Regions from separate parts of the Streptomyces sp. NBC_01176 genome, predicted to be linked through region 1. Evidence: riboswitches for the same ligand, from Rfam matches in the RefSeq annotation. Region 1 holds a riboswitch; each other region holds the start of a gene.
The links. Region 1 has a riboswitch for cobalamin ahead of OG199_RS15880 (ribonucleoside-diphosphate reductase subunit alpha). Riboswitches for the same ligand answer to the same signal wherever they lie in the genome.

Region 1 (5,138 bases):
TACGACGTCCACCTCGCCGAGGCCGAGGAGACCATCGAGACCTCGCTGGCCACCCCGCGCGAGGCCGGACTGCTCGGCACCGACGTCGGTCTGCCCATGCTGATGCTGTCCCGGCACTCGATCGACCGGCAGGGCGAACCGGTGGAGTGGGTGCGCTCGGTGTACCGGGGCGACCGCTACAAGTTCGTGGCCAGGCTCAAGCGCCCGCAGGACTGAGACGCCGGTCCCCCGAGGTCCGGGGGACCGGCGGTACCCCGGACGACCTGCCGTACCACTTCGCGTTCACGTTCGAGGCACGGTCCCGGCCGGGGCGCGGCGGAATCGGTTCGCGACGCGGCCGGCGCCGCTCCGGGCCGTCGGGGCGATGCCCGGCCCCGTACGGGAGTTCACCGGCCGCTCCGCCCGCGCTCCCGCACACCAACCCTCCACATCCACCGCCCGGGATGGGGTTCCATAAAGCGGAACCGTCGCCTAGATTTCCTGCGCATTGCACAGGTGACCAGCGAGGGGACGGAGCCGCCCATGTCAGACGTGCCGGAAGCGAAACCACCGGTGGTGAGACCGGTCCGGGTGGTGACACCGGTCCGCGTGGTGATCGCCCTCTGCCTGATCGCCCCGTTCGTGGCCATGTTGTGGGTCGGTTCGTACGCGAAGGTCGACCCCACCTTCATCGGCATCCCCTTCTTCTACTGGTACCAGATGCTGTGGGTGCTCCTCTCGACCGTCCTCACCGTGACCGCGTACCAGCTGTGGCAGCGTGACCAGCGCGCCCGCGCCACCACGAAGGGCGGTGCCGACGCATGAACGACGGCGTGAACGGCGTGGCACTCACCGTCTTCATCATCTTCTTCGTGGCCGTCACGGTCATGGGCTTCCTGGCCGCGCGCTGGCGCAAGGCCGACAACGAGCACAGCCTCGACGAATGGGGCCTGGGCGGACGGTCGTTCGGCACCTGGGTCACCTGGTTCCTGCTCGGCGGCGACCTCTACACGGCGTACACCTTCGTCGCCGTACCGGCCGCCATCTACGCGGCGGGCGCGGCCGGCTTCTTCGCCGTGCCGTACACGATCCTGGTCTACCCCCTGGTCTTCACGTTCCTGCCCCGCCTGTGGTCCGTCTCGCACAAGCACGGCTATGTGACGACGTCGGACTTCGTACGCGGGCGCTTCGGCTCCAAGGGTCTGTCCCTCGCCGTGGCCGTCACCGGCATCCTCGCGACCATGCCGTACATCGCGCTCCAACTGGTGGGCATCCAGGCCGTGCTGGACGTGATGGGCGTCGGCGGCGGCGAGAACACGAACTGGTTCGTCAAGGACCTCCCGCTGCTCATCGCCTTCGGCGTACTGGCCGCGTACACCTACTCCTCGGGCCTGCGCGCCCCCGCCCTGATCGCGTTCGTGAAGGACACCCTGATCTACATCGTGATCGCGGTGGCCATCATCTACATCCCGATCAAGCTGGGCGGGTTCGACGAGATCTTCCACTCGGCGAGCGAGAAGTACGCCGCGGCCGGCGCGGGCGGGATCGTACCGGCCCAGGCCGGGCAGTGGACCTACGCCACCCTGGCGCTCGGCTCCGCGCTCGCCCTGTTCATGTACCCGCACTCGATCACCGCGACGCTGTCCAGCCGCAGCCGTGAGGTGATCCGGCGCAACACCACGATCCTGCCGCTCTACTCCCTGATGCTGGGCCTGCTCGCCCTGCTCGGCTTCATGGCGATCGCGGCCGGCGTGAAGGTCACCAACGGCCAGCTCGCCATCCCGCAGCTCTTCGAGGACATGTTCCCGGACTGGTTCGCGGGGGTGGCCTTCGCCGCGATCGGCATCGGAGCGCTCGTCCCCGCGGCCATCATGTCCATCGCGGCCGCGAACCTCTTCACCCGCAACATCTACAAGGACTTCATCAAGCCGGACGCGACCCCGCAGCAGGAGACGAAGGTCTCCAAGCTGGTCTCGCTCCTGGTGAAGGTGGGCGCGCTGGTCTTCGTCCTGACGATGGACAAGACGGTCGCCATCAACTTCCAGCTCCTGGGCGGCATCTGGATCCTGCAGACCTTCCCGGCCCTGGTCGGCGGTCTGTTCACCCGCTGGTTCCACCGCTGGGCGCTGCTCGGCGGCTGGGCGGTCGGCATGCTCTACGGCACGCTCGCCGCCTACGGGGTCGCCTCACCGACGCAAGCGCACTTCGGCGGCAGCTCGAAGGAGATCCCGGGGATCGGGGAGATCGGATACATCGGCCTGACGGCGTTCGTCATGAACGTGGTGGTCTCCGTCGTCCTCACCTTCGCCCTGCGGGCCTTCAAGGCGCCCGACGGCGTGGACGAGACGTCACCCGCGGACTACACGGCGGACGCCGGCGACCCGGGAGTCCAGGTCGAACTGCCCCCCGCCACCGCGGAGGCGGGCCACTAGGGCCTGCCGGACGTCGCGAGGCAGGCGGGACCTCCGCGACACGTCCTGGACCGCGTCCGACGGTTCCCGTCGGGCGGGAACGGCCGGGCGCGCCCCGGGACAGCGCAGCGGCGAGCGGGCCGTCGGAGGAAAATCCGGCGGCCCGTCGCCGTGTCCCTGATGCACACTCCCGGCATGGACATCGTCATCAGGCCGGCGCGGCCGGAGGAGTACCCCGGCGTCGGCGAGATCACCGTGCGGACCTATCTCGGGGACGGGCTGCTCGACTACGGGGAGAGCGACCCGTATCTCGGAGAGCTGCGGGACGTCGCGAAGCGGGCCGCCGCGGCCGAGGTGCTCGTCGCGGTCGAGGGGGAACGGATCCTCGGCGGCGTGACGTTCGTCCCCCGGGGCGGGCCCATGGCCGACATCGCGCGGCCCGGCGAGGCCGAGATCCGGATGCTCGCCGTCGCCCGCGAGGCCCGCGGCCGGGGTGCGGGAACGGCCCTCGTGGGCGCCTGCGTCGACCGCGCACGGGCCACCGGGGGCTGCGCGCGCGTGGTGCTGTCCACCCAGCGCACCATGCGCGCCGCCCACCGCCTCTACGAACGCCTCGGCTTCACCCGCACCCCCGAGCGCGACTGGAACCCGGTTCCGCACCTCGACGACATCTTCCTCCTCACCTACGAGTTGACCCTCGGGCACACTCCGTAGCGCCCCCCGAAGCCGACACGGCACAACATGTGGGGGTGCTTCCTCAGCCCGGCACTAGATGTATGCTCATGCTCGCTGTCGTCGCAGGGGAATCCGGTGCGAATCCGGAACTGTCCCGCAACGGTGTACTTGTGCGCATTCGCGCACGGGCTTCAGTCCGAGGACCTGCCGACAGCGTGCCCCGGCCAGCCGGCCGGGCGCCGACGACGTCCGGGCCTCGTGGAATGGGCCGGTGGACGCACGCGTACCCGTAACGGAGTCGCGTGTCCCGCTGCCCTCCGCCAGGCCCCGTGCCGAGCGAGGGAGAGCCCCAAGTGACCATCGCGCCAGCCGACCCGGTTTCAGTTTCCGCCCAGCAGGCCCCGGTGGAAGCGGAGTCCGCGCAGCGGGCCCCGGTGGAGACGGACGGTCCCGGTACCACGCTGCTGCGTACCCTGACCGACTTCACCGCCGACCTCCCCGGCGCCGACCCGGGCCGGGTCGCCGCCGCCGCCCTGCGCGGCCGGTCCACGCACGCGGACGACGCGGAGCTGCGCGAGCTGGCCACCGAGGCGGCCGCGGGCCTCATCTCCGAGGACCCCGTGTACTCGCGGCTGGCCGCCAGGCTGCTGACGGTCGGCATCGCGGAGGAGGCCGCCTCGCAGGGCGTCACGACGTTCTCCGAGTCCATCACCACGGGCCGGCGCGAGGGTCTGATCGCCGACCGCACGGCCGACTTCGTCGATCTGCACGCGGCCCGGCTGGACGCGCTGATCGACACCGCGGGCGACGACCGCTTCGGCTATTTCGGCCTGCGCACCCTGCACAGCCGCTACCTGCTCCGGCACCCGATCACCCGCAAGGTCATCGAGACCCCCCAGCACTTCATGCTCCGGGTGGCGTCCGGCCTCGCGGAGGACGACACGGCCCGGTCGGTCGACGAAGTGGCCGCGCTCTACGGCCTGATGAGCCGGCTGGACTACCTCCCCTCCTCCCCCACGCTCTTCAACTCCGGTACGCGGCACCCGCAGATGTCGTCCTGCTACCTCCTCGACTCCCCGCTGGACGAGCTCGACTCCATCTACGACCGCTACCACCAGGTCGCGCGCCTGTCGAAGCACGCGGGCGGCATCGGGCTGTCCTACTCCCGCATCCGCTCCCGCGGTTCACTGATCCGCGGCACGAACGGGCACTCCAACGGGATCGTCCCGTTCCTGAAGACCCTCGACGCCTCGGTCGCCGCGGTGAACCAGGGCGGCCGGCGCAAGGGCGCCGCCGCGGTCTACCTGGAGACCTGGCACTCCGACATCGAGGAGTTCCTGGAACTGCGGGACAACACCGGCGAGGACGCCCGGCGTACGCACAACCTGAACCTCGCGCACTGGATCCCGGACGAGTTCATGCGCCGGGTCGACGCCGACGCGCAGTGGTCCCTCTTCTCCCCCTCCGACGTGCCCGGTCTGGTCGACCTGTGGGGCGCCGAGTTCGACGCGGCGTACCGCGCGGCGGAGGCGAAGGGCCTGGCGAAGAAGACCATCCCGGCCCGTGACCTCTACGGCCGCATGATGCGCACCCTGGCGCAGACCGGCAACGGCTGGATGACCTTCAAGGACGCCGCCAACCGCACGGCCAACCAGACGGCGGAGCCGGGCCACACCGTGCACTCCTCGAACCTGTGCACCGAGATCCTGGAGGTCACGGACGACGGGGAGACGGCCGTCTGCAACCTCGGCTCGGTCAACCTCGGCGCGTTCGTCGACACGACGACCGGTGACCTCGACTGGGCACGGCTGGACGAGACGGTCCGTACCGCCGTCACCTTCCTCGACCGTGTCGTCGACATCAACTTCTACCCGACCGAGCAGGCGGGCCGGTCGAACGCCAAGTGGCGCCCCGTCGGCCTCGGCGCGATGGGCCTCCAGGACGTCTTCTTCAAGCTGCGTCTGCCCTTCGACTCGCCCGCCGCCCGCGCGCTCTCCACCCGCATCGCCGAGCGCATCATGCTCGCCGCCTACGAGGCCTCCGCCGACCTCGCCGAGCGCAACGGTCCGCTGC
Region 2 (5,138 bases), 3.6 Mb from region 1:
CAACCGTTCCGCGCCCGCGCCCTCGTGGCCGCGGCCGCCCTGGCGGCGCTCGCCGCCACCGGAAGCGCGCTCGCCGGTACACCGGCCGCCGCGGCCGGTGCGCCCAGAGGCCATGACGTCTCCTCGCACCAGAAGAACGTCGACTGGCAGGGCGCGAAGGCGAAGGGCGCCCGGTTCGTGTACGTGAAGGCCACCGAGTCCCACACCTACCGCAACCCCTATTTCGACCAGCAGTACAACGGGGCGTACGACGCGGGGATCCTCCGCGGCGCCTACCACTTCGCGCGGCCGGACAAGTCGTCCGGCGCCACCCAGGCCGAGTACTTCGTCCACAACGGGGGCGACTGGCAGGCCGACGGCCGGACCCTGCCGCCCGCGCTCGACATCGAGTACAACCCGTACAGCAAGCACAAGTGTTACGGCATGAGCAAGGCCGGACTCGTCGGCTGGATCCAGGACTTCAGCGACGAGCTGGAACGGGAGACGGGCCGCCGTCCGGTGATCTACACGACCGCCCACTGGTGGGACACCTGCACCGGGGACAGCCGCGCCTTCGCCGCGGACCACCCCCTCTGGCTGGCCCGCTACGACACCCCGGACGCGGGCGCCCTGCCGGGCGGCTGGTCGTCCTGGACGTTCTGGCAGTACGACAACAACGGGACCCTGCCGGGTGACCAGAATCTCTTCCACGGATCCATGGCCCGGCTGAAAAGGCTCGCGAAGGGCTAGCGGAGCCCGATATTCCGCCTTCGTTCGAACCACGGGCCACCCCTCCGCCAACCACACCGGCGCAAGCGGAGGGGCGATCCGTGGTTCGATACACCCCTAAGCCCGCCTCAGTTCATCTTCCGTTCACTCAGGTTGCCTACGGTCCACCTGCCACTGACGTCAAACAGAAGCCTGGGTAAATGGAACACATCACGCTCCTCCTCGGAATCGTGATCGTCACCGCTCTCGTGTTCGATTTCACGAACGGTTTCCACGACACTGCCAACGCGATGGCGACGACCATCTCGACCGGCGCTCTGAAGCCCAAGACGGCGGTGGCCATGTCCGCCGTGCTGAATCTCGTCGGTGCGTTCCTCTCCGTGGAGGTCGCCAAGACGATCTCCGGCGGTCTCATCAACGAAGAGGGCATACGCACCGAAGTGATCTTCGCGGCGCTCGTCGGCGCCATCCTCTGGAATCTGCTGACCTGGCTCCTGGGTCTGCCCTCCAGCTCCTCCCACGCACTGTTCGGCGGCCTGATCGGCGCCGCGGTCATGTCGGCCGGCTGGTCGTCGGTGAACGGCTCGACCGTCGTCACCAAGGTGCTGCTCCCCGCGGTCGCCGCGCCCATCGTGGCCGGACTCGCCGCGATGCTCGCCACCCGGCTGACGTACCGGATCGGCGACCGCGCCGACCAGAAGGCGACCGCCAAGGGCTACCGCGCCGGCCAGATCGCCTCGGCCGGCCTGGTCTCGCTGGCGCACGGCACGAACGACGCGCAGAAGACGATGGGCATCATCACCCTCGCCCTGGTCACCGGTGGTGTGATCGCCCCCGGCTCGAACCCTCCCACCTGGGTCATCGTCTCGGCCGGTACCGCCATCGCGCTCGGCACCTACCTGGGCGGCTGGCGCATCATCCGCACGATGGGCAAGGGTCTGACCGACCTCGCGCCGCAGCAGGGCTTCGCCGCCCAGACCAGCGCCGCGACGGCCATCCTGGCCTCCTCGCACATCGGCTTCTCCCTCTCCACCACCCAGGTCTGCTCGGGTGCCGTGATGGGCTCGGGCCTCGGCCGCAAGGGCGGTGTCGTCCGCTGGTCGACCGCGACCCGGATGTTCGTCGCCTGGGGCCTGACCCTGCCGGCCGCCGGTCTGGCCGGTGCCGCCGCCGAGTTCCTGACCAAGCAGGGCACCTGGGGCATCGTGCTCACCGGCGCGCTGCTGGTCGTCGGCGCCGGCGTCATCTGGAGGCTGTCCCGCCGTCAGCCGGTCACCGTCGACAACGTCAACGAGGCCGCCGCCGAGCCGGCCGGCATCGTCACCACCGCGATGGCCGCGGTCACCCCGCCCCCCGCGGGCCCCGTCACCGGAGACCTGTCCGGTGAACTGAAGACCACCATCCCGTCCCCGGACGCGGAGCCCACCCGCCCGGCCACGGTGTAAGGACAGAACAGCATGAACATCGACTGGGCAGCCCTCGGCTCCGTCTTCGGAGTCAGCCTCGTGGTCACCGTGGCCCTCGTCGGCCTCTTCACCCTCGGCATCGTCGGTCTCACCAAGCGCGAGTCCGCGTCCGCCCAGGGCGGTTCGGCCGCTCTCGCGGTCACCGGCGCGTACATCTGCTTCGCCGCGTGCGCGGCGGCGGTGGCGTACGGGATCTTCCTCATCGTCGGCAAGTGACCGCGCACGGGTGACCGTGCCCCGGCAAACAGCCTGAAACGGGCATCACTTCACGTGGGGTGCGGGACGGATCGCCGTCCCGCACCCCACGCGTATGCCGTCCCGCACCCCACGCGCACGTCCACCCCCGCCCCGCGCCATGTGGGCCTTCGCACACTCTCCCCTCGCAGGTCAACGGCAAGTTGACGGGTCCTGCAACCCGTGGTGGACTGCCGGAGCCAAGTACGGCGACAGAAGAGGAAGCCGGTGTGAATCCGGCGCGGTCCCGCCACTGTGACCGGGGAAGGAACTCCCCGGGAGCCAGGAACTCTCACCGCCGGTCTCGTCGAACCAGGGCGCGGACACCCTGAGTGAGGACATATCGCCATGCGCGGCTGCCCGTTGCGGGTCTTGATGAGTACGAGGGTTCCACTTCACCCCACGGCGGGCTGACCCCGTGCGTGCCGATCGCGTCTTCGCGTACGGCGCCGCCACCGGCCTTCTCGGCGACCTGCTGCTCGGCGATCCCCACCGGGGTCATCCGGTCGCCGCGTTCGGGCGGACCGCGGCAGCCGTGGAGCGGATGCTGTGGCGGGACCACCGCGGATGGGGAGCGCTGCACACAGCCGTCTGCGTCGGGGGCGCCGGCGCGCTCGCCGCGCTCGCGAGCCGTTGCGTACGTCGTTCCCGTCCCGCCTCCATCGCCCTGACCGCCGCGGCCACTTGGGCCGTCCTCGGGGGCACCTCCCTCGGGCGCGAGGCGCGGGCCATCGGGGCCGCGCTCGACGCCGGTGACGTCGGGGCCGCCCGCGCGCGGCTGCCGCACCTGTGCGGACGCGACCCCCAGGCACTGGACCGCGACGGCATCGCGCGCGCCGTCGTCGAGTCCGTCGCCGAGAACACCTCCGACGCCGTGGTGGGCGCCCTGGTGTGGGGAGCGGTCGGCGGTGTGCCCGCACTGGTCGCGTTCCGCGCCGTGAACACGCTCGACGCCATGGTCGGGCACAGATCCGCCAGGTACCTGCGCTACGGCTGGGCCTCCGCCCGCCTCGACGACGTCGCGGGCTGGCCGGGAGCACGGCTGACCGCGGCGCTCGCCACCGTCGCCGGCGACGACCCGCGCGGGGCGGCGCGCGCCTGGCGCACCGACGCCCGCCGGCACCCGAGCCCCAACGCCGGGCCCGTGGAGGCCTCGTTCGCCGGATCGCTCGGGGTGCGGCTCGGCGGGACCCTCTCGTACGCCGGCCGCGTCGAGCACCGGCCCGTCCTCAACGACGGTGGGCGTGCCGTGCGCGTCGGCGACATCGAACGGGCCGTACGGCTGTCGCGGCGCGTCGGCTGGCTCGCCCTCGGCGTGAGCGCCGCGGGACGACTGCTGGCCGGACGGCTGCTCACCAAGGGACCTCTCACGAAGGGGCGTACGACATGAGTGGCGGTCTCCTCGTCGCCGGGACCACCTCCGACGCCGGCAAGAGCGTCGTGACCGCCGGGATCTGCCGGTGGCTGGTGCGGCAGGGCGTCAAGGTCGCGCCCTTCAAGGCGCAGAACATGTCCCTGAACTCCTTCGTGACCCGCGAGGGCGCGGAGATCGGGCGCGCGCAGGCCATGCAGGCGCAGGCCGCCCAGGTGGAACCGACCGCGCTCATGAACCCCGTCCTGCTCAAGCCGGGCAGCGACCGGAGCAGTCAGGTCGTGCTCATGGGCAGGCCGGTGGGCGAGATGAGCGCCCGCGGCTACCACGGCGGCCGGCAGCAACAGCTCCTGGGCACCGTGCTGGACTGCCTCGCCGAGTTGCGGGGCACGTATGACGCGGTGATCTGTGAGGGGGCCGGCAGTCCTGCCGAGATCAATCTGCGGCGCACCGACATCGTGAACATGGGGATCGCGCGCAACGCGCGGCTGCCCGTGCTCGTCGTCGGCGACATCGACCGCGGAGGCGTGTTCGCCTCGTTCTTCGGGACGGTCGCGCTGCTGTCCCGCGAGGACCAGGAGTTCGTCGCCGGGTTCCTGGTCAACAAGTTCCGTGGCGACGTGTCCCTGCTGGAACCCGGGCTCGACATGTTGAAGGACCTCACCGGACGCCGTACGTACGGAGTCCTGCCCTTCCGGCACGGCCTCGGGATCGACGAGGAGGACGGCCTGCGTGTGTCGCTGCGCGGTGCCGTGCGGGAGTCGGCGGTCGCCGAACCCGCCGGCGAGGACGTCCTGCGCGTCGCCGTCTGCGCGGTCCCGCTGATGTCCAACTTCACGGACGTGGACGCGCTGGCCGCCGAACCCGGCGTCGTCGTGCGGTTCGTGGACCGGGCCGCGGAACTGGCCGACGCCGACCTGGTCGTCGTGCCCGGGACCCGGGGCACCGTGAAGGCGCTGGCGTGGCTGCGCGAGCGGGGCCTCGCGGACGCGCTCGCCCGGCGGGCCGCCGAGGGCCGCCCGGTGCTGGGGATCTGCGGCGGCTTCCAGCTCCTCGGGGACCACATCGAGGACGAGGTCGAGTCGCGGGCCGGCCAGGTCGACGGGCTCGGACTCCTCCCCGTCCGCGTGCGGTTCGCGCGCGAGAAGACCCTCGGCCGCCCGGCCGGCGAGGCGCTCGGCGAACACGTCGAGGGGTACGAGATCCATCACGGCGTCGCCGAAGTGACCGGTGGCGAGCCCTTCTTGGACGGGTGCCGCGTGGGTGCCGTCTGGGGCACCCACTGGCACGGCTCGCTGGAGTCGGACGGCTTCCGGCGTGCCTTTCTGCGCGAGGTGGCGGCCGCCGCGGGCCGCCGC
Region 3 (5,138 bases), 5.4 Mb from region 1:
AGGCGCTCGCCCTGCCCACCGACTTCTCGGCGCGCATCGCCCGCAACACCCAGCTGCTGATCCAGCAGGAGTCGGGCACGACGCGGGTGATCGACCCGTGGGGCGGCAGCGCGTACGTGGAGAAGCTGACGTACGACCTGGCGCGCCGGGCCTGGCAGCACATCGAGGAGGTCGAGGCGGCCGGCGGCATGGCGCAGGCCATCGACGCGGGCATCCCGAAGCTGCGTGTGGAGGAGGCCGCGGCCCGCACCCAGGCCCGGATCGACTCGGGCCGTCAGCCGGTCATCGGCGTCAACAAGTACCGGGTCGACAGCGACGAACAGATCGACGTCCTCAAGGTCGACAACTCCTCCGTACGGACTCAGCAGATCGAGAAGCTGCGGCGGCTGCGCGCGGAGCGCGACGAGTCCGCGTGCCAGCACTCGCTGCGCGCGCTGACGGCGGCCGCCGGGGGCACCGGCAACCTGCTGGAGCTGGCGGTGAACGCGGCCCGTGCCAAGGCCACCGTCGGTGAGATCTCCGACGCTCTGGAGAAGGTGTACGGGCGGCACGCGAGCCAGATCCGTACGATCTCGGGTGTGTACCGCAACGAAGCAGGCGAGTCGCCGTCCGTGGAACGCACCCGCACCCGGGTGGACGCCTTCGAGGAGTCCGAGGGCCGCCGGCCGCGCATCCTGGTGGCCAAGATGGGCCAGGACGGCCACGACCGCGGGCAGAAGGTCATCGCCACCGCCTTCGCCGACCTCGGCTTCGACGTGGACGTCGGCCCGCTGTTCCAGACCCCGGCCGAGGTGGCACGGCAGGCCGTCGAGGCCGACGTGCACATCGTCGGGGTGTCCTCGCTGGCCGCCGGGCACCTCACCCTGGTCCCGGCGCTGCGGGAGCAACTGGCCGAGGAGGGGCGCGAGGACATCATGATCGTGGTGGGCGGGGTGATCCCGCCGCAGGACGTGCCGACCCTGCTGGAGATGGGCGCGGCGGCCGTCTTCCCGCCCGGAACGGTGATCCCGGACGCGGCGTACGACCTGGTGGAACGGCTGGCCACCGGTCTTGGACACGGCTGAGGCCCATGGCGATCGACCTCGACTCCTATGTGAAGGGCGTGCTCGACGGGAAGCGTGCGTACATCGCACGGGCCATCACCCTCGTCGAGTCGACCCGGGCCGACCACCGGTCCCTGGCGCAGGCCCTGCTGACCGAGTTGCTGCCGCACGGCGGCAACGCCCGGCGCATCGGCATCACCGGGGTGCCCGGTGTGGGCAAGTCGACCTTCATCGACGCGCTCGGCACGATGCTCACCTCGCTCGGGCACCGGGTCGCGGTGCTCGCCGTCGACCCCTCGTCGACCCGTACGGGCGGTTCGATCCTGGGTGACAAGACCCGGATGGAGCGCCTGGCGGTGGACCCCGCCGCTTTCGTACGCCCCTCCCCCACCGCCGGCACCCTCGGCGGCGTGGCGAAGGCGACACGGGAGTCGATGGTGGTGATGGAGGCGGCGGGCTACGACGTGATCCTGGTGGAGACGGTGGGCGTCGGCCAGTCGGAGACCGCGGTGGCGAACATGGTCGACTCCTTCCTGCTGCTCACGCTGGCCCGCACCGGCGACCAGTTGCAGGGCATCAAGAAGGGGGTCCTGGAGCTCGCGGACGTGATCACCGTCAACAAGGCGGACGGCCCGCACGAGCGCGACGCACGTTCCGCGGCACGGGAGTTGGCGGGCGCCCTGCGTCTGATGCACCCGGTGGACGCGGCCTGGACTCCCCCCGTGCTGAGTTGCAGCGCCCGGGAGTCGACCGGCCTGGACACCGTCTGGGAACGTCTCGAACAGCATCGCGTCCTGCTCGACTCGACCGGCCGCCTCGCCGCCAAGCGCCGCGACCAGCAGGTCGACTGGACCTGGACGATGGTCCGCGACGAGCTCCTCGGCCGGCTGCACGCGGATCCGGCGGTACGAGCCCTCACGCCTTCCCTCGAACGGCAGGTCCGGGACGGGGAGTTGACGGCCACGCTGGCGGCGGAACGCATCCTGGGCGTGTTCGGCGGCGCCGCCGACTGACTCGTCGCGCCACTCCGCCCGTCCACGACGGGGCCCGGCACCGTGTCCCTCGGGCGGACACGGTGCCCACCCGTGCCTCCTCGGACGGATCCTGCCGAGCCGTGGGCGACCGCGGCCAGTGTCCCATGTCACCGTCCGCGATGTGAGCCGCTCCCCGCACAAGGCCGCGTCGCCCTCTAGGGTGGCCGGTGCAGCTGGTTCGCCCCGTCCGCCAGGCGGGATGCGTCGTAAGAGGGAACCCGGTGGGAATCCGGGACTGCCCCGCAGCGGTGAGTGGGAACGAACGCCGTCATACGCACTGGGCCCGACCGGGTCTGGGAAGCGACGGCCAGTAGGTGGTGGCCCTTCGGGGAGACCGCGCCCGCGAGTCCGAAGACCTGCCCGTTGCCCGCGCGTGACCGTTCGCGCGCGGACATCCCGGTGACCTCGTGGGCGGGTCGGCGTACATACCGGCGGACGGCCGCGCCTCCTGGCGCGGGTCGACTCCGCCCGGTTCGTCACCCCTTCGCGCTCACGTCCCGCCGCCGGGATCTCAGGGAGACATCTCGCGAAGGAGATTTCCGTGACAGCCAAGCCCGCAGCCGCGGCAGCACGGTCCACCGTGTACGGCTACCCCCGTCAAGGCCCGGACCGTGAGCTGAAGAAGGCGATCGAGGGCTACTGGAAGGGCCGGACCACCGCCGCCGCCCTCCGGGAGACCGCCTCAGGTCTGCGCCGTTCGAACTGGCGCCACCTGGCGGAATCCGGCATCCACGAGGTGCCCACCGGCGACTTCTCGTACTACGACCACGTCCTCGACACCACTGTCATGGTCGGTGCCGTCCCCGAGCGGCACCGCAAGGCCGTCGAAGCCGACCCGCTCGACGGGTACTTCGCGATGGCGCGCGGCACCCAGGACGTGGCGCCGCTGGAGATGACCAAGTGGTTCGACACCAACTATCACTACCTGGTGCCGGAGTTGGGGCCGGACACGGTGTTCAGGACGGACTCCGCCCAGCAGGTCGGGCAACTCGGGGAGGCGATCGCCCTCGGTCTCGCCGCCCGGCCCGTCCTCGTCGGTCCGGTCACCTATCTCCTGCTGGCCAAGCCGGCGCCCGGTGTCGCCGCGGACTTCGAACCGCTGACTCTGCTGGACCGGCTGCTGCCCGTCTACGCCGAGGTGCTCGCCGACCTCCGCGCGGCGGGAGCCGAGTGGGTGCAGCTCGACGAGCCCGCCCTGGTCCAGGACCGTACCCCCGCCGAACTCAGCGCCGCCGCACGCGCCTACCGCGGCCTCGGCAGGCTGACCGACCGGCCGAAGCTGCTGCTCGCCTCCTACTTCGACCGCCTCGGCGACGCCCTGCCCGTACTGGCCAAGGCCCCGGTGGACGGCCTCGCGCTGGACTTCACCGGCGCGGCCGCCGCCAACCTCGACGGCCTGGCCGCCGTCGGCGGACTGCCCGGAAAGCGTCTGGTGGCCGGTGTGGTCGACGGCCGCAACATCTGGGTCAACGACCTGGAGAAGTCCCTCGGCACACTCGGCACCCTGCTCGGGCTCGCCGACCGGGTGGACGTCTCCGCCTCCTGCTCGCTCCTGCACGTACCGCTCGACGCGTCCGCCGAACGGGACATCGACCCGCAGATCCTGCGCTGGCTCGCCTTCGCCCGCCAGAAGACGGCGGAGATCGCCGTCCTCGCCAAGGGCCTCGCCCGGGGCACCGGCGCCATCGCCGCCGAACTGGCCGCGAACCGGGCCGACCTCGCCTCCCGGGAGTCCTCCGTGATCACCCGTGACAGCGCGGTACGGGCCAGGGTCGCCGCGGTCACCGCCGCCGACGGCCACCGCTCCCAGCCGTACGCCGAGCGGGCCACCGCCCAGCGCGCCGGCCTCGGGCTGCCGCTGCTGCCGACCACCACGATCGGCTCGTTCCCGCAGACCGCGCGACTGCGCACGGCCCGCGCCGACCTGCGGGGCCGCCGGATCGACATCGACGGGTACGAGGAGCGGGTCAGGAACGAGATCCGCGAGGTGATCTCCTTCCAGGAGGAGGCCGGTCTCGACGTACTGGTGCACGGCGAGCCGGAACGCAACGACATGGTGCAGTACTTCGCCGAACAGCTCACGGGTTACCTCGCCACGCAGCACGGCTGGGTCCAGTCGTACGGCACCCGCTACGTCCGTCCGCCGATCCTGGCCGGCGACATCTCGCGGCCCGAACCGATGACGGTGCGCTGGACGACGTACGCCCGGTCGCTCACCACCAAGCCGGTCAAGGGCATGCTCACCGGACCGGTCACCATGCTCGCCTGGTCCTTCGTCCGCGACGACCAGCCCCTCGGCGAGACCGCCCGCCAGGTCGCACTCGCCCTGCGCGACGAGGTCGACGACCTCGAGGCGGCCGGCACCCCGGTCATCCAGGTCGACGAACCCGCGCTCCGCGAGACGCTGCCCCTGCGCGCCGCCGACCGCGCCGCCTACCTGGAGTGGGCCACCGAGGCGTTCCGTCTCACCACCGGCGGTGTACGGCCGGAGACCCAGATCCACACCCACATGTGCTACGCCGAGTTCGGTGACATCGTCCAGGCCATCGACGACCTCGACGCCGACGTCATCAGCCTGGAGGCCGCCCGCTCCCACATGCAGGTCGCCCGGGAACTCGCCGCCCACGGCTACCCGCGCGAGGCCGGACCCGGGGTGTACGACATCCACTCACCGCGCGTGCCCAGTGCCCACGAAGCCGCTGAACTGCTGCGTACCGGACTCAGGGCCATCCCCGCCGAACGGCTGTGGGTCAACCCCGACTGCGGCCTGAAGACCCGCGCCTGGCCGGAGGTGCGGGCCGCGCTGGAGAACCTGGTGGCGGCGGCCCGCGAAGTCCGCGGCGACCTGGCGCCGACGGTTTCCTGACACAGGTGTGGCCGGGGCGGACCATCTCGGTCCGCCCCGGCCGTGCGCCGTTCCCGCAGGACGTTCGCCGGGCTCACCGGCCCGTTCACGAAGCGGCGTTGAGGCTGTCGGCCCACTCCTCGACGGTGGTGACCTCGCCGCGCCGGCTGAGGACGTCGTTCACGAGCGTGTGGTGCAGTGCGGTGTCGGGGTCGG
Region 4 (5,138 bases), 3.3 Mb from region 1:
ACCTACACTGTGTTCATGGCGGACGCGATCAAGCCTGAGCAGACGGTCAAGCCCCTCACCGTTGACGAGGAGGCGTTTCTGCGGGCCCTCGGCAGAGTGACGGCGACCCTGTCCCGCGCCGTCGACGCCGACATGCTCATGGAGCAACCGATCAGCGGCACGGAGTACACGGTACTGGTGCACCTCTCCGAGGCCCCCGACCACCAACTGCGCATGAGTGACCTGGCGAACACGTGCGGAATGTCGGTGAGCGGCATGACCAGAGTGGTGAACCGCCTGGAGTCGCAGTCGCTCGTGCTGCGCAAGAGGTGCCCGGACGACGGACGAGGGTGGCTCGCTTCCCTGACGGCTTCAGGACGGACCCACCTTGAGCAGGCCTGGCCCACGAATCTCGCGAGTGTGCGGCGGCACATCTTCTCCCGCTTGGAGGGATGCGACATCGCCGCGGCCGCCCGGGTGCTGGAGCGCATAGCTCCCCGATGACGACGCGCTCCGCCCGGGCCGGCCGGGAGTCTCCGCTCCGTCCGAGGAGTGAGTACGGCGACGCCCCACCTCGTTCCGGACCGCGGACACGGGTGTCGGTGTCGAAACGGTGTCGGTGTCGGTGTCGAGATGCTGTGCGCGGCGGGACCGAGGCGTCGCATGTGCGGTGTCAGGTTGCCCGCGACCGACTGCTCGGCCGCGAGGACGAGGGTGTCCGCAACGGCTGCGGCCGCCCAGGCCGACGGGCAGGGCCGCCGAACCGCCCGTCACCCGCGCGCTGGTCCGCCGGCGGCCGGGGCTCCGGACCGCGGCGATGTGCGAGCACCCCGCCTTCGCGTCAGGGCCAAGCGATTGCCATCGACGCCGGGTACTCCGCGGTCGACCGCGCACGGCAACCGCACGGCGGGTACGGCCGCCTGAGCGACCATGGCACCGAGAAGATCGTCCGAGACCCCCGTGTCCACCAAAGTCCGGAAGGAACCAACGAGATCATGCGCGTTATCGTGACCCGCGGCCTGACGGAGGCGTTCGGATGACCGGCGCCCACGACTCCCGGGCGGTCACCGGCGCCGACGACCCCGTGCTCCTGCGCACCGAGGGGCACGCCGCGTACCTCACCCTCAACCGGCCCCGGGCGCTCAACGCCCTCACCCACACCATGGTCCGCCGCATCGACTCCGCGCTCACGGACTGGGAACACGACCCGGCCGTGAAGACCGTCGTCGTGACCGGCGCGGGGGAGCGGGGCCTGTGCGCGGGCGGCGACATCCGCGCCATCCACGACGACGCCCGGAACGGGGACGGCACGGCGTCGAAGGCCTTCTGGCGCGACGAGTACCGGCTCAACGCCCGTATCGCGCGCTACCCGAAACCGTATGTCGCCGTGATGGACGGCATCGTGATGGGCGGCGGCGTCGGTGTCTCCGCACACGGCAGCGTACGGATCGCCACCGAGCGCTCCCGGATCGCGATGCCCGAGACCGGTATCGGCTTCGTCCCGGATGTGGGCGGCACCTATCTCCTCGCCCTCGCGCCCGGCGAACTCGGCACACACCTGGCGCTGACCGGAGTGCCGGTCGGCGCGGGCGACGCCCTGCTGTGCGGGCTGTCCGACCATTACGTGCCGTCCGAGTCCCTGCCACGACTCGTCCAGGACCTCGCCCACGCGCCGGTAGGGGAGGTCCTGGGCCGCCACGTCATGCCCGCGCCGCCCGGGAGCCTCGCGGAAGCACGGCGCTGGATCGACGCCTGCTACTCCGCCGACACCGTCGAGGAGATCGTCGGCCGCCTGCTGGATCACGGTGACAGCGCGGCCAAGGAGGCCGCCGAGGCGCTGCTCAGCAAGTCACCCACCGCCCTCAAGGTCACCCTCGCCGCCATGCGCGGAGCCCGCCGGCCCGGCTCACTGGAGAAGGTGCTCGACGAGGAGTACCGCGTCTCCTGCGCGGCGCTCACCCAACCCGACCTGGTGGAGGGCATCCGGGCCCAGGTCATCGACAAGGACCGCGACCCGCGTTGGTCGCCGTCGACGCTCGCCGAGGTCACCGACGCGGACGTCGCACGCTTCTTCGCCCCGCTCGGCGAGCGTGAACTCGGCCTCGCCGCACCCGACACCACGCAGGAGGCGCCCTGGTGAGCAGGGCCGTCGCGTTCACCGGGCTGGGGCAGACGGGCGGCTCCACGGCCGCCGACGTGGCCAAGGCGGGCCACCGTGAACGCGGCCAGGGCCTGGTCGGCGGCTCCCTCAGGACGGCGGCCGGCTCGGGTGTCGGACGCGCCGCGTCGGCGGACGCCGTCACCGGGACCGTGGCGGGCATGTCGCCGCCGGTCGCCGAGAGGGCGAAGGAAGCGGTCGCCCGCGCTTTCGAGACGACGCTCACCGAGGGCGTCCGCTCCGAACGGCCCCCGGTCCACGCGGTGTTCGCGACCACCGACCGGAAGGAGGGCAGGAGCGCCTTCGCCGAGGAGCGACCGGCACCCCGCACCCACCACTGACCCACAGGTCACACCGGCCGTGTGACCCGGCGAGACGAAGATCACGGCAGCCGGGACGGTCTTGGCCATGAACCCGACACGCGGTACGGTCAGTGCGATATCGACGACGGCATGGCGGAAGCCGGTGGAAATCCGGCACGGTCGCGCCACTGTGAACGAGGCCTCTCCTCAGGGGGTTTCGCAAGTCAGACCCGCAGCCGTCGTCCTGTGCACCACCGAGATGGGACGCGAACTCCCGAGGAGGTCCTGCCATGGCGCAGACCGTCGCTCCGCCGACAGCCACCCCGATCCCCGCCAAGCTGCCGATCGGCACGATCGTCCCCTGGGCGGTCTTCTTCGGCATCCTGATGCTGGTCCTGCTCTATTTCGTCGGCGCCGAGCAGGGCGCCACCTCCGTCGTCTCCGGCGAGGACGTCCACGAGTGGGTGCACGACGCCCGCCACCTCCTCGGCTTCCCCTGCCACTGACGAGGGACACCGCGCACCCATGAACTCCGCAACCGTCAGAAACCTTCTCGTGCGGGGCATGCTCGCCGGCCTCGCCGCCGGTGTGCTGGCCCTCGTCGTCGCCTACTTCCTGGGCGAGCCCAGCGTCGACGACGCCATCGGATTCGAAGAGGCCCACGCCCCGGCACACGGGCACGAGGTGGAGATCGTCAGCCGTAGCCTTCAGTCCACCGGCGGCCTCGCCACCGGCGTACTGATCTACGGCGTCGCCTTCGGCGGCATCGCCGCCCTCGCGTACTGCTTCGCACTCGGCCGCGTCGGCCGCTTCAGCCCGCGCGCGACCGCGCTGCTGCTGTCCGGCTGCGCGCTGCTCGCGGTGTACGTCGTGCCGTTCCTGAAGTACCCGGCCAACCCGCCGTCCGTCGGCGACCCCGACACCATCGGCAAGCGCACGACGCTGTACTTCCTGATGATGGTGCTCAGTGTGCTGCTCGCGATCGCCGCCGTGATCCTGGGCAAGTGGCTCGCACCCCGTTGGGGCACCTGGTACGCGACCGTCGCCGCGATCGTCTTCTTCGCTCTCGTGATCGGCATCGCGTACGAGTTCCTTCCGGTCATCAACGAGGTCCCGAAGGACTTCCCGGCCACCTTGCTGTGGCGGTTCCGTACCTCGGCCCTCGCCATCCAGCTCACCCTGTGGACCGGGTTCGGTCTGGTCTTCGGGGAGTTGGCACAGCGTCTGCTGGCCCCGCGGCCGGCGGCGGCCGTGTCCGCGGGAGCAACTCCCGTACCGAACTGACGCATTCACGCAGTGCTGACGTACCGAGAAGCCCGCTGAGACATCAGCGGGCTGTCACGTGCAGAGGGCCCACCGGAACCGTCCGGGGGCCCTCTGCGCGTTCTCCCGAAATCCACGACCTGCCAACAGGTGAACGACTCCTATGACTCCCCGATTACACAGGAGCGACGAGGGCGACAGCGAGGGACAGGGGGCGGAGGGCCCGGGCGAACGCAACCGCGGCACGTCAGACTCGGTGGCCGCGAGGCGGTGGCGCTGACTCCCGAGGAGTAGGAGCGGCTGATCGGACTCGGCGTGCCTGCACGGCGCACTCGCGCTCCTGGTCCAAAGCCACCGGGGCCAGTCGGCCGCGGCGCGGACCCGGCCGATCCGCGCGCGACCGTTCCACCGAAGACTGCCGGGGAAACTGGTGCCTGGACACTCTTTGAGCTTGCTTGCGGAAGCACGTAAAGTCTACGCGCGTTGAGAGACGTGATCCCGCTGACCGCCGACGAAGAACGCTTCTGGCGCGCCCTGACGTGTCTCGTCGTCGCTCTGCCGCGCTCCATGGATAACGACCTGCTGCGGTCCACGGGGCTGACACTCACCGAGTACGTCGTCCTGATGAACCTCTCCGAAGCCGACAACCAGAAACTACGGATGGCCGACCTCGCCGCGGCCAGCGCGCTGTCGCCCAGCCGTATCACCCGCATCGTGGAGATGCTCCAGGCGCGGGGACAGGTGGTCAAGCGACGCTGCCAGGGCGACGGCCGCGGCAATGTGGCCTCCCTGACCCCGGAAGGACAAGAGCGCCTCCAGGCCGCCTATCCCGGCCAGGGGCACCTGGCGAGTGCCCCTGACCGCGTCATCGACCAACTCGACTACCAGTCCCTGCCCGCGTTGGTGCGGCAGAACGAAGCCATGGTGAAAAGACTCGACCAGCGTGAGTTCTGATCTCCTTCACGGCGTTGCCTGCCACGAAACGATCGGCGCTCCCACGTGGGCAGCGCCTGCGATTTCCCCGCTCCGTTACTGGCTCTAACAAAAGCTGCTGATCGCGTGACTGTGGGCTTGTCTGCTCGTCGGTCTGGTCGTGGGGAAACGTCAGTCGCGGCCGTGGATCGTGTCGGATGAACTGTGGTCGCTCATCGAACCGTTGGTGCCCATGCCGGCACCGAAGCTGGTCGAGGGCAGACCTCGAGTGCCGAACGGGCAAGCACTGTGCGGGATTCTCTTCGTCCTGCACACCGGCATCCAGTGGGAGTACTTGCCTCAGGAGCTGGGCTTCGGGTCGGGGCTGACGTGCTGGCGGCGCCTGGCTTCACGGCTTTCGCCGCTTGCGCATCCGCTGGGAACGCCGCGACGACATCCACGAAGCGTTCCTCGGACTCGCCGTCTGCCTGATCACCCATCGCCACGTCCAACGGCTTTGTGAG

Region 2: linked by a shared signal. The riboswitch ahead of OG199_RS31585 (cobalamin biosynthesis protein) and the one ahead of OG199_RS15880 (ribonucleoside-diphosphate reductase subunit alpha) in region 1 are both predicted to bind cobalamin.
Region 3: linked by a shared signal. The riboswitch ahead of metE (5-methyltetrahydropteroyltriglutamate--homocysteine S-methyltransferase) and the one ahead of OG199_RS15880 (ribonucleoside-diphosphate reductase subunit alpha) in region 1 are both predicted to bind cobalamin.
Region 4: linked by a shared signal. The riboswitch ahead of OG199_RS01480 (CbtB-domain containing protein) and the one ahead of OG199_RS15880 (ribonucleoside-diphosphate reductase subunit alpha) in region 1 are both predicted to bind cobalamin.

What each region holds. Positions count from the first base shown of each region.
Region 1 covers NZ_CP108600.1:3,732,954-3,738,091, forward strand. Annotated here, with positions in the region: gene OG199_RS15860 (GntR family transcriptional regulator) at 1-216, shown strand, start outside; gene OG199_RS15865 (DUF3311 domain-containing protein) at 523-804, shown strand; gene mctP (monocarboxylate uptake permease MctP) at 801-2,411, shown strand; gene OG199_RS15875 (GNAT family N-acetyltransferase) at 2,586-3,104, shown strand; cobalamin riboswitch at 3,137-3,292, shown strand; gene OG199_RS15880 (ribonucleoside-diphosphate reductase subunit alpha) at 3,419-5,138, shown strand, end outside.
Region 2 covers NZ_CP108600.1:7,294,713-7,299,850, reverse strand. Annotated here, with positions in the region: gene OG199_RS31600 (lysozyme) at 1-729, shown strand, start outside; gene OG199_RS31595 (inorganic phosphate transporter) at 909-2,153, shown strand; gene OG199_RS31590 (hypothetical protein) at 2,166-2,390, shown strand; cobalamin riboswitch at 2,578-2,721, shown strand; gene OG199_RS31585 (cobalamin biosynthesis protein) at 2,827-3,798, shown strand; gene OG199_RS31580 (cobyric acid synthase) at 3,795-5,138, shown strand, end outside.
Region 3 covers NZ_CP108600.1:9,142,921-9,148,058, reverse strand. Annotated here, with positions in the region: gene scpA (methylmalonyl-CoA mutase) at 1-1,064, shown strand, start outside; gene meaB (methylmalonyl Co-A mutase-associated GTPase MeaB) at 1,070-2,056, shown strand; cobalamin riboswitch at 2,285-2,435, shown strand; gene metE (5-methyltetrahydropteroyltriglutamate--homocysteine S-methyltransferase) at 2,619-4,943, shown strand; gene OG199_RS39795 (cysteine hydrolase family protein) at 5,029-5,138, opposite strand, start outside.
Region 4 covers NZ_CP108600.1:426,129-431,266, reverse strand. Annotated here, with positions in the region: gene OG199_RS01500 (MarR family transcriptional regulator) at 16-483, shown strand; gene OG199_RS01495 (acyl-CoA dehydrogenase family protein) at 432-1,019, shown strand; gene OG199_RS01490 (enoyl-CoA hydratase/isomerase family protein) at 1,016-2,119, shown strand; partial or broken gene OG199_RS01485 (enoyl-CoA hydratase) at 2,269-2,478, shown strand; cobalamin riboswitch at 2,552-2,692, shown strand; gene OG199_RS01480 (CbtB-domain containing protein) at 2,730-2,945, shown strand; gene OG199_RS01475 (CbtA family protein) at 2,965-3,723, shown strand; gene OG199_RS01470 (MarR family winged helix-turn-helix transcriptional regulator) at 4,195-4,656, shown strand; partial or broken gene OG199_RS01465 (transposase) at 4,868-5,020, shown strand.